Regions from separate parts of the Exiguobacterium sp. E4787 genome, predicted to be linked through region 2. Evidence: a T-box and tRNA genes for the amino acid it is inferred to sense, from the RefSeq annotation. Region 2 holds a T-box; the other holds one or more tRNA genes.
The links. A T-box is a leader RNA that pairs with one kind of tRNA and senses whether it is charged. The one in region 2 lies ahead of serS (serine--tRNA ligase), so its partner is inferred to be a tRNA-Ser.
Positions count from the first base shown of each region.

Region 1: it encodes a tRNA-Ser, which carries the amino acid that the T-box ahead of serS (serine--tRNA ligase) is inferred to sense. The anticodon was not compared.

Region 1 covers NZ_JACSLY010000010.1:90-4,762, forward strand. The annotation lists tRNA gene KNP80_RS11625 (tRNA-Ile) at 93-169, opposite strand; tRNA gene KNP80_RS11630 (tRNA-Arg) at 180-256, opposite strand; tRNA gene KNP80_RS11635 (tRNA-Leu) at 261-348, opposite strand; tRNA gene KNP80_RS11640 (tRNA-Lys) at 380-455, opposite strand; tRNA gene KNP80_RS11645 (tRNA-Gln) at 466-537, opposite strand; tRNA gene KNP80_RS11650 (tRNA-Asp) at 545-620, opposite strand; tRNA gene KNP80_RS11655 (tRNA-Val) at 644-719, opposite strand; tRNA gene KNP80_RS11660 (tRNA-Glu) at 726-800, opposite strand; tRNA gene KNP80_RS11665 (tRNA-Ser) at 828-919, opposite strand; tRNA gene KNP80_RS11670 (tRNA-Asn) at 929-1,003, opposite strand; gene KNP80_RS11675 (Tex family protein) at 1,212-3,338, opposite strand; gene sigB (RNA polymerase sigma factor SigB) at 3,414-4,214, opposite strand; gene rsbW (anti-sigma B factor RsbW) at 4,180-4,656, opposite strand; gene KNP80_RS11690 (STAS domain-containing protein) at 4,653-4,673, opposite strand, start outside.
Region 2 covers NZ_JACSLY010000022.1:1,573-12,100, forward strand. The annotation lists gene guaB (IMP dehydrogenase) at 1-229, shown strand, start outside; gene KNP80_RS15375 (alpha-amylase family glycosyl hydrolase) at 275-3,703, opposite strand; gene KNP80_RS15380 (class A sortase) at 3,842-4,456, opposite strand; gene pdxR (MocR-like pyridoxine biosynthesis transcription factor PdxR) at 4,453-5,856, opposite strand; gene pdxS (pyridoxal 5'-phosphate synthase lyase subunit PdxS) at 6,143-7,033, shown strand; gene pdxT (pyridoxal 5'-phosphate synthase glutaminase subunit PdxT) at 7,035-7,613, shown strand; gene KNP80_RS15400 (D-alanyl-D-alanine carboxypeptidase family protein) at 7,752-8,945, shown strand; T-box leader at 8,964-9,171, shown strand; gene serS (serine--tRNA ligase) at 9,224-10,507, shown strand.

The DNA of each region.
Region 1 (4,673 bases), on a different contig from region 2:
AGCTCTTTAAAAATGACGAAGCTTGCGCTTCATTCAAAAATTGTAAAACATTTTTGCCTCATCGTTCAGTTTTCAAAGTTCGTCAGTTTAAATGGTGGGCCTAAGTGGACTCGAACCACCGACCTCACGCTTATCAGGCGTGCGCTCTAACCGGCTGAGCTATAGGCCCATAATAAAAATGGTGCACCCTGAGAGATTCGAACTCCCGGCCTTTAGATTCGTAGTCTAACGCTCTATCCAGCTGAGCTAAGGGTGCATATTGGTGCGGTCGAGAGGACTTGAACCTCCACGGTGTTAACCACCACTAGGCCCTCAACCTAGCGCGTCTACCGATTCCGCCACGACCGCAGCGTATTAAGGTGTTACGAGGGATAAAAAATGGTGAGTCATGCAGGGCTCGAACCTGCGACCCTCTGATTAAAAGTCAGATGCTCTACCAACTGAGCTAATGACTCAAATTATAAGCTGGGCCGGAAGGGATCGAACCTTCGCATGTCGGAATCAAAATCCGATGCCTTACCACTTGGCTACGGCCCAACGTAAATGGCGGTCTTGACGGGATTTGAACCCGCGATCTCCTGCGTGACAGGCAGGCATGTTAACCCCTACACCACAAGACCGTTATACGTGCTTAAATTTGAAATGGTGGAGGATGACGGGATCGAACCGCCGACCCCCTGCTTGTAAGGCAGGTGCTCTCCCAGCTGAGCTAATCCTCCGTATGATGGTGACCCGTACGGGATTCGAACCCGTGTTACCGCCGTGAAAGGGCGGTGTCTTAACCGCTTGACCAACGGGCCAGATGTATGTGTTTTCTAAAAAATAAGTGGCGGAGACGGAGGGATTCGAACCCTCGCACCGGTTTCCCAGCCTACTCCCTTAGCAGGGGAGCCCCTTATAGCCTCTTGGGTACGTCTCCAAAATAAAATGGCTCCGCAAGTAGGATTTGAACCTACGACCTACCGGTTAACAGCCGGTTGCTCTACCACTGAGCTATTGCGGAACGTTGCTTGAATTTATCGAAGTAACGATTTAAATTGTAACCGCAAACCAGAAACCTGTCAATCACTTTTTTAGAAAAGCTTTAATATTCCATGTCGTCTCTCGGCGACTTCTATAAGATAGCACGGGCAGAAAAGACCGTCAACACTTTTTCATAAAAAAACCGAGCAAAATGAAAAACATTTTACTCGGTGCTAGTTCCTTCTTATTTAACGTTTCGGCTCCAACATCGTGAGACTGATCCGTCCCCGATTGGCGTCCACTTGTTCGATCCATACGGTGACGATATCACCGACCGCAACGACATCAAGTGGATGCTTGACGTAGCGATTCGACAATTTCGAAATATGGACGAGTCCATCTTGCTTCACCCCGATGTCCACGAACGCCCCAAAGTCGATGACGTTGCGTACCGTCCCTTGGAACTCCATCCCCACTTGGAGGTCCTCTAAGTTCATTACGTCGGTCCGAAGCAATGGTTTCTGAATATCTTCGCGCGGGTCACGCCCAGGCTTCGCGAGCGACTTCAAGATATCCTCGACTGTCGGTAATCCGGCATCTAGCTTCTCACTTAGCACTTTGGCATCGACCGTCTTTAATCGTTCCCGCAGTTCGGCCGTGCCTACCGCTTGCTTCGAAACACCGAGTTCCTTCAATAGAGAGAGTGTCAGTTTATAGCTCTCTGGATGAATCTCTGTCTGGTCGAGCACATCGCTCCCGTTCGTGATTCGTAAAAAGCCGGCTGCTTGTTCATACGCCTTCGCTCCAAGACGTGGTACTTTCTTGATTTCTTTCCGTGTATCAAAGCGGCCGAACTCATCCCGATACGCGACAATATTTTTAGCCGTCGTCTTATTCAATCCGGATACATACGTGAGCAATGACTCCGAAGCCCGGTTCACATCGACGCCGACCATGTTGACGACACTCTCGACAACGAACTCGAGCGATCCTTTCAACTTGTTCTGACTGACGTCATGCTGATATTGCCCGACCCCGACAGACTGCGGATCGACTTTGACGAGTTCCGCCATCGCGTCTTGAATACGCCGAGCAATCGAGACGGCCGAACGTTCTTCCACTTTCAATTCTGGGAATTCTGATCGGGCAATTTCTGAAGCCGAATAGACACTCGCTCCCGCTTCGTTGACGATGGCATAGGCTATCTCGCGTTCCGCCTTCTTCAGCCAGGTCGATACGAACTGCTCCGTCTCACGGGAGGCGGTCCCATTCCCAATGACGATGACCGAGATTGGATAACGCTTCACGAGCGACGTCAACACTTTCTCTGAACCGGCGACATCATGTTTCGGTGCCGTCGGATAGAAGACACCGACCTCTTCGACTTTTCCAATTTCATTGACGACAGCCCATTTACAACCCGTTCGATAGGCTGGGTCAATCCCTAGGACGACGACCTCACGAAGCGGTGGTTGCATGTAGAGCTGTTTCAAGTTTTTTGAGAACACATCGATTGCCTGTTCTTCAGCCGTCTCGGTCAACTCACTCCGGACTTCGCGTTCGATGGCCGGGAACACCGACTTCTTGAAGGCATCCTTCACGGCGAGCGTAACGAGTTCGCGTTTCTCCGTCGGCAAGCGGTCAAACTTACCGAGCGCTTGTCGTATGAAACCCGTCTCATCGAAGACGACCTTCACTTGCAACACATCAGTGCGCTCTCCACGGTTCAAGGCGAGGATTCGGTGTGGGACGATTCCTGCGATTTTCTCTTCATATTCATAATACTGGGCGAACACTTCTTTCTCATCTTCCGCCTGTTTTTTCTTCTGTGAACGAAGAAGCGCCTCTTTCCGGACTCGTGTACGGAGTGATTGTCGAAGCGTCGCCACTTCGCCCCACTCCTCCCCGATAATCGATTGGACGAACGGAAGTGCTTCTTCAAGCGAGAGGTCCCCCGCTAACGACTGTGCTTCGGTCACCGAATATGGCGTTGGTTGACGATACCAGTCAGCGAGCGGTTGGAGCCCTTTCTCCCGTCCTTGCTCGGCTTTCGTCCGTCGCTTCGGACGATAAGGAAGGTAGATGTCATCGACTTGTTGCAGGCTCGTCGCAGCTTCAAGCGCACGGATCAACTCTGGTGTCGCCTTCTCGAGTTCCTCGAGTTTGGCGAGGACGTCCGTCTTACGTTTGTGCAAACTCTCTTCATATTGTAAGGCATCGAGAATGGCTTTGATTTCCACTTCATCGAGATTACCGGTCATTTCTTTACGGTACCGGGCCATGAACGGAATCGTCGCTCCGTCCGCGGCGAGTTGTTGCACCGTCTCGACTTGACTCGTCTTCAACTTCAAATCTTTTGCGATTTTCGTAATCAATCGAATCACTTCCTTTTCTCTTCTCTCTTGAAGTGTAGCAAACTCACGCGTGGACGACAAAAAAACGATGACCGTTTAGTCATCGTTTGAGAATACTTCATTGAGCGGGACTTTGATGGCCTCGCGTAATTTTTCGAGCGCACGACGCTGTAAGCGCGATACGTGCATCTGTGAAATCCCAAGGAGCTCACCCGTCTCTTTTTGGCTCATGTTTTTATAATAAGCACATTCCAGAATCGCCTGTTCCCGTTCATTCAACACGCTGAACGCTTTTTCAAGGATGAGGCGCTGGTCAACCGATTCGTAACCACGTTCTTGACTCCCGACGAGGTCGAGGAGCGTGACGGTCGAACCTTCGTTGTCCGCTTCGATTGAGCTGTCGACGGAAAGGGCTTGGTAGCTCTTACCCATCTCGAGCGTTTCGAGAATCTCTTCATCTGAAACACCGAGGTGATCAGCAATCTCATCGATGCGCGGTGAACGTTGCAGTTCGGTAGTCAATTCTTCGACCGTCTTCTTAATTTTCGGCCCAAGCTCTTTAATCCGACGCGGAACGTGGACGCTCCACGTCTTGTCACGGATGAAACGCTTGATTTCACCGATAATCGTCGGAACGGCAAACGACTCGAAACTGCGTCCAAACTCAGGGTCGAAACGACGAAGGGCAGCGAGAAGTCCGATCATGCCGACTTGAACGAGGTCGTCATGAATGGCCCGGCCTCGCGAAAACTTTCGTGCAAGCGCCTCAACGAGGTCCGAGTATCGGTTGATGAGGAGCATTTGGACTTCTTCGTTTTGATCGTCCTGTTGATAACGCTCGATCCACTCTAATACTTCATCATCACTGTGATGGCGTTGTTGAGATTTTGCTGGCACTCTGATCCACCTCGTCCCTGTTAAGGAGTTTCGTCATCGTCACCTTGACACCATTGTCCTTGTTGATCGAGACGTCATCCATTAAGGCTTCAATGAGGAAAAGACCGAGTCCTCCTTCGTGAAGCGATTCGATTTCAGCCGTCTCTTCGACTGGCGCCGCTTGGCGTTTCACGTCGTCGGCAAATGTTTTGCCCGAGTCCTCGATCGTCATTTCGAGACGATCTTGATGAACGCCACACGTAAGCTTCACTTCACCTTCTTGATCTTCATAGGCATGTTGAACAGCATTGCCACAGGCTTCCGAGACCGCGATTTTAATATCCTCGATCTCGTCGTACGTATATCCCATACGGTTAGCGATTCCTGAGACGACTAAACGGACCACACCGACATACTCCGGTTTGGCCGGGAACGTCATCACCGTCTGTTCGATGTTACTCATTGCGTGCCACCTCTTAC
Region 2 (10,528 bases):
GTTCGTACCAGAAGGTATTGAAGGACGCGTCGCTTATCGTGGTGAACTAGCCGATACTGTCTATCAACTCATCGGAGGCCTTCGTTCAGGAATGGGTTATTGTGGGGCTGCCGATATCCGTGCGCTACGTGAGGATACTCAGTTTATCCGCATGACTGGGGCTGGGTTACAAGAAAGTCACCCTCACGATGTCCACATCACTAAAGAAGCTCCAAACTATTCACGCTAAACAACAAGCCGTTGTCTCTAAATTAGAGGCAACGGCTTTTCGTTATCATTTTTTTGACTTGGCCACGAGAATTACAGTACCACCATCGTCCTGTGCAGGTAAGCTGACGGTCACTTTCCCATCTCGTTTGACGACGTAATGACGTCCGCTATAGCGGTCGACGAGCGTCGTTTTATGCTTGAGTTTTGTCTGGAACGTGATCGTTCGTTTGGCTTCTGTCGTGTTCAAGGCCACGAGAACAGAGTCTTTGCCGTGCTTCCGTTCAAAGACAGAGTATCCAGTGGCAGAACCACCAGCAACGACGGCACGCGTTCCTTTACTAAATACTTTTGAATAGTCGGCACGAATATTGAGTAGCTTTTGGTAATGCGTATGCATCGCTTTACCTTCTCCTTTGACTCGTTTCCAGTCGAAGTCATAACGGTTTTCATTGAACTCGCCCTTATCCATATCCAACGCATGTTTTCCGGACTGTCCAACCTCTTCACCATAGTAGATGACAGGCTGTCCTTTCGCCGTCATTTGAAGCGAGGCGGCGACCATATGCTTCCCTTCATCGCCTCCAGCACGTGATACGAGGAAACCGTCCTCGTCATGGCTGCTAAGGAATTGTCCGAGTGTCGCTTCATTCGAGAGTTGCGTGTTGCGATATTGAAGCGCGCTCTCGACATCATCAATGTTCCCGTTGATGAAACGTTCGGCCTGATACTTGAAATCAAAGTCGAGAAGTGAGTCCATCTGGCCACTCTGTAAGTAACCGCCCGTGTTGTTCACACTTGCACCGTAATGTTCGCCAATCATTTTGAAGTCCGGTTTGATGGCCGTCAATTCGTTTTTGAACGACTTCCATGTTGTAGAGTCGACGTGTTTGACCGTGTCGACGCGGAAGTAATCGATGGTGTTTCCTTTTTTCGTTTTCGAGCGTTTAATCCAATCCGTCTGCCATTTGACGAGTTGTTCACGGACGGCAGCCTCTTCGGTCTTAAAGTCCGGTAATCCGGAAAGAGACATCTTCAAGTCATCGCCATCGACCGGATTCGAACGAATCATGCCGTCGAACGCTTTGCGCTCTTGATCGGTTGGGAAGTTTGTGGCGCCCGTGTCTACAGCTCCTGGTTCCATCCCGTAGCCAGGGTGGTTCAAGACGACGTCGACCATAATCTTCATACCGCGAGCATTCGCTTCGTCAATCAGACGATGGAATGCTTTCATATCGCCGAGATGCTCATCGAGTTTTTCGAAGTTTTTCGCCCAGTATCCATGATAGCCATACTGTGATCCATCTTTACCGTAGCGAAGATCCCAATCGATATTATCGACAATCGGTGTAATCCAAATCGTATTGATGCCTAGCTTATCCAAGTAGTCGAGTTTCTTCGTCACACCGGCAAAGTCGCCGCCGTGATAAGACTCAAGATGGTCTTGGTCATAGTATTCACCGTTCGGGTTATTGTTCGTTTTATCCCCATCGTAGAATCGGTCGGTCAGCATGAAGTAAATCCGTGCCTCATCCCAATCGAACTCTTGCTTGTCCTTCATCGAGACCGGTCGGACCGTTAACGATGTTTTCGTCTTATGGACGTTACCGTATTGGTCAATCGCCGTAATCGTTAAGAATTTATTGCCCGGTTTGACGGTATCTTTGACTGCAATCGTCTGTTTGTTGAGGGCCGGGTCGACTTCTAGTTTAGCCGGTCCACCCAGAGGACGTGCATCGATGAACAGTTGACGCAGCTTGACGCCTTTCGGCAACGTCGGCTTCACCTGGACGACCGCGTTTTCTCGAGAACTGAGGGCTTTCGGTGCCACGCTTGCTGCCAGTTTAACGTTCGGACGACGATACTCGACGCTCGAAGCCTCGAAGTAAGAATCCTTCACTTCGGTCGTGACACCATCTTTTGTGACAAGGAACGTATAATCATGTTTCCCTTCCGGTAATTTGACCGTATGGCGGAACCATTCATTTTTGGCTTCGTACGTCATCGGGTACGTCGTGCCATTGACTTTCAATGCGACACTGTCGATTTCATCGAGTTGTCCTGCTTCATACAACGCTTTGTCACGGTAGAAGAACGTGACGGCACCATCTTCAAACAAGGGTCCTTGAATCGTCGGTACTTGATGGAACGTCCCTTTGCCGCTCTCGACGACGACTTTCGTCACCCGGTCGCTTCCCAATTTGACATAACGGTCTTCCCCGTAGCCATCTTTCACGACCCAATCCGTGCCCTTGCGGATGACAAAGCCTACATTGGTCGCATCTTTTCCGACTGGGATTCGGAAGATGGCGCCATTTTCGGTGATTTTATACGGGTCAACTTGACCGTCTTTGGCACCCGTGCTCCACGTCCATAAATTCCAGTCCGTGTAATCGTTGTCGGCCCGTACGTACAACATTTCGATGTAGCGTTGTGTTTTCCACGGATCGGCGATTTCAGTGATGGTTTTAAATGACGTCGTCAATGCTGGTAACGTCGTGTTCGACAGGTTGCCTTTCACGGCGTCCGCGGGAAGGGTCGCGGTATACGTTTGATTCAAACCGAGTGCTTCGGTCGGTGTGACAGTCACAGTCGATCCACTCGCTTCAGCCGTGAACGGTACAGCTGTCTCGCCATTCATCAAGCTGATGTTCGAAGCATCTAACGACACAGGTTCATTGAACGTCCATGTGATTGGGGATTTGATGTCCACTTGTTCCGATTGATTGGCCGGCGTGACCGCTGTCACTTCGAGTTGACTGACCGTCTCGACACCGCTCAACGTGAAGGCTGGGCTATATACCGATTGTGTCGACGGAGTCGCCGAAACATTCCAACTATCGGCGACTTTATTGGCCGCATTGCTTGGAATCGTGTCGAACGCACCGTGCTCGGTAGCGTTATTCCCGCTGAGTACCGTGAGGACCCGAACGGTATCATCATTGCTTAGACCAAGCAGGGACAATGGAATTTTGCCTTCAAAGCCTTTCGTGCGATCAATGGCAAACGAGGCGCCGTTTAAGTTGCTCAAGTTTGCGAGCGGCGTGGATTCCCCTGCTTCATACAGAGCGGCTTCTTTTACTGACGTGTCGCCATCGACGCGAAGTAAAATATGATACTGTGGTTTTTTATCAGTTTGGCTGAAGTTGAACGGATGGCCGAGCGGGTTTGTCGCTACGCCTGAATCTTGTTCATTGATTTGGAGGGCGATATTTATGTACTGACCATTGTCGCCCCAGTTCGGGACGGTGTTCGCATCCACATAAAAGTAAAGGTTACGCGCATCGTTCTGCAGATAGACGTCTCCTAAATCGAATCCTTGCCAACCCGCCTGTGGGGATGTGGCGAGCGCTGGCGTGTTCGCCCAATCCGTTTTTAAGCCATCAATCGAGATTGTCGCAGGCTCGGCCAATGCGTTCATCGGAACGCCGGCTTGGATGAGGAGAACGGATGATAAAAGTAACGTGGTCGTCTGTCGTGCCGTTTTCTTCTTCATAAAGCACCTCTTTCATGGAATGTGTCGTCTACAGGGCAACGAATTGTCAAAATTGTGCAAACGGTTTCAGGAATAGTTTAGCTGAATATGTAAGCGCTCACAATATTTTTTTTGAAAAATAATAAAAACGCCTATCGGTTAGAGAGGCGTTTGGTTCACGAAGCGTCCTTTGACAATCAAACGTTCGGTCGCATCGAACGTGCATGTGACGAGTGTAATCGTCGGTTCTGTTGTCGGATCGAGCACGTCGACCCGTGTCGGGGGAACGGTCTCAAGCGAAATGACCTCGTATTCGAACGTATGTGTCATGTCGGTCAAGTAGATGGACATGCCGACGTCGATGATGTGAAGCGGACCGAACAAGGCGGTCGGGCTTTGCGTGTAGTGGCCCGCGAGTGCATAGTTTCCGGTTCCCATTCGTTGGTCCGGGTCCATCGTTCCAGCCCCGACAGCCAAGTTCTCATTGTCGAGCCCGTATAAGATTGGGAGCTCGAGTTCGATTTCTGGAATCGAAATGAGGCCGACGGTCGGTAAATCATGAAATCGATTGCGCACGGTGAGAAGTTGTTCCCATGATAACGGCTCGACGTTTGAAAACTCAAATTCACCGGTTTCTGGCTGTTTCGGTTGAATTTCGGCGGTCACTTGTTGACTGTTCCATGCCGTGAGTTGGTCTTTCCACCACGATTCGGATAACAGGAGTGTACCAATTAACAAAAGGAGCCCACCGACGACGTAGCGTGACCGTTTCATCCATCTCTTCCTTTCTCAATGTTCCAACACGACATGAGCGCACTAACGGCAGCTGGTAATGTTTCTTCGGATAAGGCGGCAAATCCAAATAAAAACTGAGGAATCGTGTCGCTTGATTCGATGCGATAGTCTGTCATCGCATTGATTCGGATATTCGAAGCCTCGGCCAATCGTTTCAAGTCTTCACTTGTCGCGCTTGTACGAACAGACAGGACGACGTGAAGGCCGGCGCTCGCCCCCGTGACGGAGACGACCGGTTCATAAGGTTTAAAGGCAGCGATAATGATTTCAAGTTTCCGGCGATATGTCTTCCGCATCCGGTTCAAGTGTTTCTCAAAATCACCGGTCGCCATAAATGCTGCTAACGTATGTTGTTCGAAACGGGGTACGCTACACGTGAAGTGACGATAACGTTCTCGATAGCGATTTAACAGCGGAGGGGGGAGTACCATATAACCGATTCGCAATGAAGGCATCAATGATTTAGAGAATGTGCTCAAATAGACGACTCGCTCGTTTTGATCCATGCTTTGCAAAGAGGGAATCGGTTTGCCGCTATAACGGAATTCACTATCGTAATCATCTTCAATCACATACGTCTGTCGCTCCGATGCCCAGTTGAGCAAACGTTGACGTCGACTGACAGATAGAATGGTCCCAGTCGGAAATTGATGGGCCGGTGTGACATAGAGGGCATCAATGGATGCTTGCTCCACCAGGTCGACACGGACGCCGCTCTCATCGACAGGAATCGGGATGAACGTCCGCCGTTGATGGGCGAACAGTTGGCGGGTGAGCGGATACCCCGGATCCTCAATGCCGAACGTCGTAGTATCCGGCAACAGTTCTAACAATTGGGGCAACAGCTGCTCGGTTCCCGATCCGACAACGATTTGTTCAGGAGAACAATGCACGCCGCGCGAATGATAGAGATAGGTCGCAATTTCTTGGCGAAGAACGAAATCGCCTTGGACGGAGCCAAGTGACAGCAAATCGTGATGTTCTTCTGAGACGACTTGTTTTAAGTGCCGGCGCCAACGTTCGAATGGGAAAGCGGTCGTGTCGATTTGACTCGGATACAAGTCGAACTCATATGTTTTTTTCACCGGTAACGGTTCGATGACGCTACTGCCGCGCCGGACGTACAGTTCTTCTTGCGGTAACACGTAGAAGCCTTTGCGTGGCAACGACTCGATGTATCCTTCCGCGAGCAACTGGGCGTAAGCCAGTTCAACGGTCGTTTGTGATACATCTAAAAACTCACCTAACTTACGTTTGGACGGAAGTTTTGTCCCGGTGGTGAGGGTGTCATCAACGATGGCTTGTCGAATGTGCAAATAGAGTTGTTCATATAATGGGACGCTCGAGTCGGCCTCGAGCGAGAACGTGAGCATATCCATGATGTGTCCTTTCTGTGGTCAGCCAAAGAAAAAATAGAGCACGAATCCGATGACGAGGAGGAGCGAGACCATTCCCGTTTTTCCGAAAAAGCTGCGCTCCTGCGCGTCGTCACGACTGTTCCATTGATCCATTCCATCATCTCCTTTAATCTTTACAACATTCGAGAATCAAGAAATGAAGTCCTTTGTTCGAACTGACCACTTTAAAAAATATAAAACTGGCACTTTCAATATAGTCAAATCAATTTATACTTGCAAGTAGACTAGCTTATTGGAGGGGATCCATTTGGAAAAGAGACAAGTAGGGACAGACAAAGTAAAACGTGGTATGGCCGAGATGCAAAAAGGTGGCGTCATTATGGACGTCATCAACGCGGAGCAAGCCAAAATTGCTGAAGCAGCAGGTGCAGTTGCCGTCATGGCACTCGAGCGCGTACCTTCAGATATTCGCAAAATGGGCGGTGTTGCTCGTATGGCCGACCCGACAATCATTGAAGACGTCATGGGTGCGGTATCGGTACCGGTCATGGCGAAGTGCCGGATCGGTCACATCGCTGAAGCACGTGTCCTTGAATCAATGGGGGTTGATTTCATTGACGAGAGTGAAGTATTGACACCTGCTGACGAAGAGTTCCATCTCTACAAACGTGACTACAAAGCACCGTTCGTCTGTGGCGCGCGCGACCTTGGTGAAGCATCACGCCGCATTGGGGAAGGTGCAGCGATGATTCGGACGAAAGGTGAGCCGGGAACCGGCAACATCGTCGAAGCGGTTCGTCACATGCGTACCGTTCAAGCCCAAGTGAAACGATTGCTCTCGATGAGCATCGACGAAGTGATGACGGAAGCACGTGATCTTGGTGCCCCGTTTGAAGTACTCATGCAAATCCGTGAAGCGGGTCGCCTCCCGGTCGTCAACTTCGCAGCAGGCGGAATTGCGACACCAGCCGATGCGGCACTCATGATGCACCTCGGAGCGGACGGCGTCTTTGTCGGATCAGGAATCTTTAAGGCGGAGAACCCTGAGAAATTCGCCCGTGCCATCGTTGAAGCTACGACGTACCATGATGACTATGAGCGCATCGCGCACTTGTCGAAAGGACTCGGCGAAGCGATGAAGGGACTCGACGTCCGCACGCTCAAACAAGAAGAACTCATGGCACCGCGAGGTTGGTAAGATGACCACGATTGGTGTACTCGGAATGCAAGGTGCAATTCGCGAACACGTTCACATGCTCGAAGCACTTGGTGCGAATACACTCGTCGTCCGCTCGGTCGATGACTTAAATCGAATCGATGGACTCGTCTTACCGGGTGGGGAGAGCACGGCGATGCGTCGCCTACTCGATCGGTACGAGTTGCTCGAGCCGTTACGTGAGAATACGGAGTTGCCGATGTTCGGAACGTGCGCTGGTTTGATTTTGCTCGCGACCGAAGTCGAAGGATATGATGCGCACTTGCGTAAAATCCCAATGACGGTCAAACGGAATGCGTTCGGACGACAAGTTGATAGCTTTGAAGTCGATTTGACTGTTAATGGAATCGATGACGCTGTCGAAGCGGTGTTCATTCGAGCGCCGCAAGTCGCATCGGTCGAAGCGAGCGTTGAGGTGCTCGCCGAGGTCGAGGAAGCGATTGTCGCGGTTCGGTATGACAAGTATATGGCCTGCTCGTTCCACCCGGAATTGACGGACGACTTGTCGATGCACCGCTATTTCTTGGACATGGTTGAAGCGACGAAGCGACAACTCGCCTGATTGAAAGGCTCTCTAGCAAATAGGGAGCCTTTTTCATGTGTTTTTTTGCTACACTGTAACGAGATACGTATAGAAAGGGGCAAGACCGTGAGACAAAGATGGATCGGAAGGATGCTCGTTTGGGCAATCCTTTTAAATATGATCGTGCCGACGGATGCATCGGCGGCACCTAAAGTTGATGCGACCGGCGCGATGCTCGTGGACATGACGACGGGACAAATCCTGTTCTCACAAGAAGAGGACGCGATGCTTCCTCCGGCATCAATCACTAAGCTGATGACCGCTTTTCTCGTCCGAGAAGCCATCGAAGCAGGTGACCTCAGTTGGAGCCAAGAAGTGACCCCGAGCGACAAGGCGTTGGCGCTGACCCGAAAACCAGGATTGGCTCGGATTCCGCTCGTCAATAAACCGTACACGGTGAAAGAGCTATACGACGTGGCGTTGATTCGTTCCGCGAACGAGGCAGCGGTCACATTGGCCGAGGCCGTCTCTGGTTCGGAAGGGGTATTCGTAAAGAAAATGAACGAACGGGCGACCGAACTTGGCATGACCCAAACGACGTTCGCCAATGCATCGGGACTTGACTCTGTGTCAGCGGGACGTCCAGGGGAGAATTTGACATCGGCCAATGATTTGATGATGCTAGCTTTGGCGTATTTGACGAAGTTCCCGGAAGTGCTCGATGTGACGAAACAAGCGTATGTTGATATCGATGGAGTCCGATTTGAAGCGACGAACCGGATGCTCGCTGGTCGTGATTTAGCCTATCCGGGTATGCTTGGCTTTAAAACGGGCACGACCGACGATGCCGGTTACTGCTTTATCGGCGTGTCGACGCGAGATGGACGTACCGTGTTATCGGTCGTTCTCGGAGCGAAGACCGATCAAGGGCGCTATACTGCTACAAAGGCGCTTCACGACTATGCCTATGGCGATTTCGTCTTGACCCCTATTTTACGGACTGGTGAAATCGTCCCGGCGACGCTGCATGTCGCTGAAGGTACAGTCGAGTCGGCAAAAGTGCGCACGACGTCAGCTTTTGAAGTACTTGTTGAAAAAGGACAGGCCGTACCCGAACCAACGTATGACCTTCCTGATACAAAAGCTCCAATTGCGGCCGATCAACAGGTCGGGACCGTCACCATCGAGCCTTCCGGAAGCGTCCGGTATCTAGATGGTGAACTTCCACCTAAAGGAACGCTCGTCGCGGCCGAACCGGTCGAGATGGCGTCGTTTTTGACACGCATGACGCGTGCCTTCTCGGACTTTTTAGATGAGATTCGACTCGTGCTCGGAAAACTGAGTCTTGTCGATAGAGTTGAGATGTTGTAAAGTAAAACTAATTCAATGACAGATGCAATGATGGGGAAAAGTACGTTACGGTCATCTACTGACAGAGAGCTAGTGGTTGGTGCAAACTAGTGGGATGATGTAACCGAATCGGCCTCGGAGCATTGGCTTGGAAACAAGTCACGTTACGCACACGTTACGTGCATCGAGTGGCCCGATTTCGGGCAACGAGGGTGGCAACGCGGATCCAAGGTGGTTCGTCCCTTTCCTACGGGAAAGGGGCGTGCCACCTTTTTATGTGAAAAAAGGAGGAATAACGAATGTTAGACATTAAACGATTACGAACAGATTTTGAAGAGATTAAAACGAAGCTAGCTCATCGCGGCGAGGATTTGAGTGCGCTCGATCGTTTCCCGGAGCTAGAAGAGAAACGCCGCAACTTGATCAATGAGGTCGAAGTGAAGAAAGCGAAACGAAATGAAGCGACGAAGCAAATTGCGGAATTGAAACGCAATAAGCAAGATGCGGATGGACCGATTCTCGAGACCCGCCGTCTCGGGGATGAAATCAAATTACTCGATGAAGAATTGCGTGAAGTCGAGGCCGAGTTGAACTTGATTCTCCTCAGCATCCCGAACATCCCGCACGAATCAACGCCAATTGGCGAAACGGAAGACGATAACGTCACGATCCGTGAAGTCGGAACAAAACCGACGTTCGAATTTGAACTCAAACAGCATTGGGACGTCATGGAAGACTTGAAAATCGTCGATGTGGAACGAGCGGGTAAAGTGACAGGCAGCCGGTTTGTCTTTTATAAAGGTCTCGGCGCACGTCTCGAACGTGCCCTCATCAACTTCATGATGGATATGCATGCCGATGAACATGGCTATTCTGAAGTGCTTCCTCCTTATATGGTCAATCGAGACGCGATGACCGGGACGGGACAACTTCCTAAATTTGAGGAAGACGCATTTAAAGTGGCGGACACGAACTACTTCCTCGTACCGACGGCAGAAGTTCCGGTGACGAACATGCACCGTGAGGAGATTATCGCTGAAGACCAACTTCCAATCACGTATACAGCGTATAGCGCTTGTTTCCGTTCAGAAGCAGGATCAGCCGGACGCGACACGCGTGGGCTCATTCGTCAGCATCAGTTCAACAAAGTCGAGCTCGTCCGGTTTGTGAAACCTGAAGAGTCTTATGAACAACTCGAACTCTTGACGGGCCACGCTGAAGAAGTGCTTAAGCGTCTTGGTCTCCCATATCAAGTGCTCAGCATGTGTACGGCAGATCTCGGCTTCACAGCTGCGAAGAAATATGACATCGAAGTGTGGATGCCGGCGCAAGGGATGTATCGTGAAATCTCATCTTGTTCGAACTTTGAAGACTTCCAAGCACGCCGGGCCGGAATCCGTTTCCGTCGCGAAGCGAACGCAAAACCTGAATTCGTCCATACACTCAACGGTTCTGGCCTCGCAGTCGGACGGACTGTCGCTGCGATTTTAGAGAACTTCCAACAGGCTGACGGTTCAGTCGTCATTCCGGAAGTATTACGTCCATATATGGGCGGCATCGAGAAAATTGAAATGCCTCAGTAATGAACAAATAATCCCGTCTGA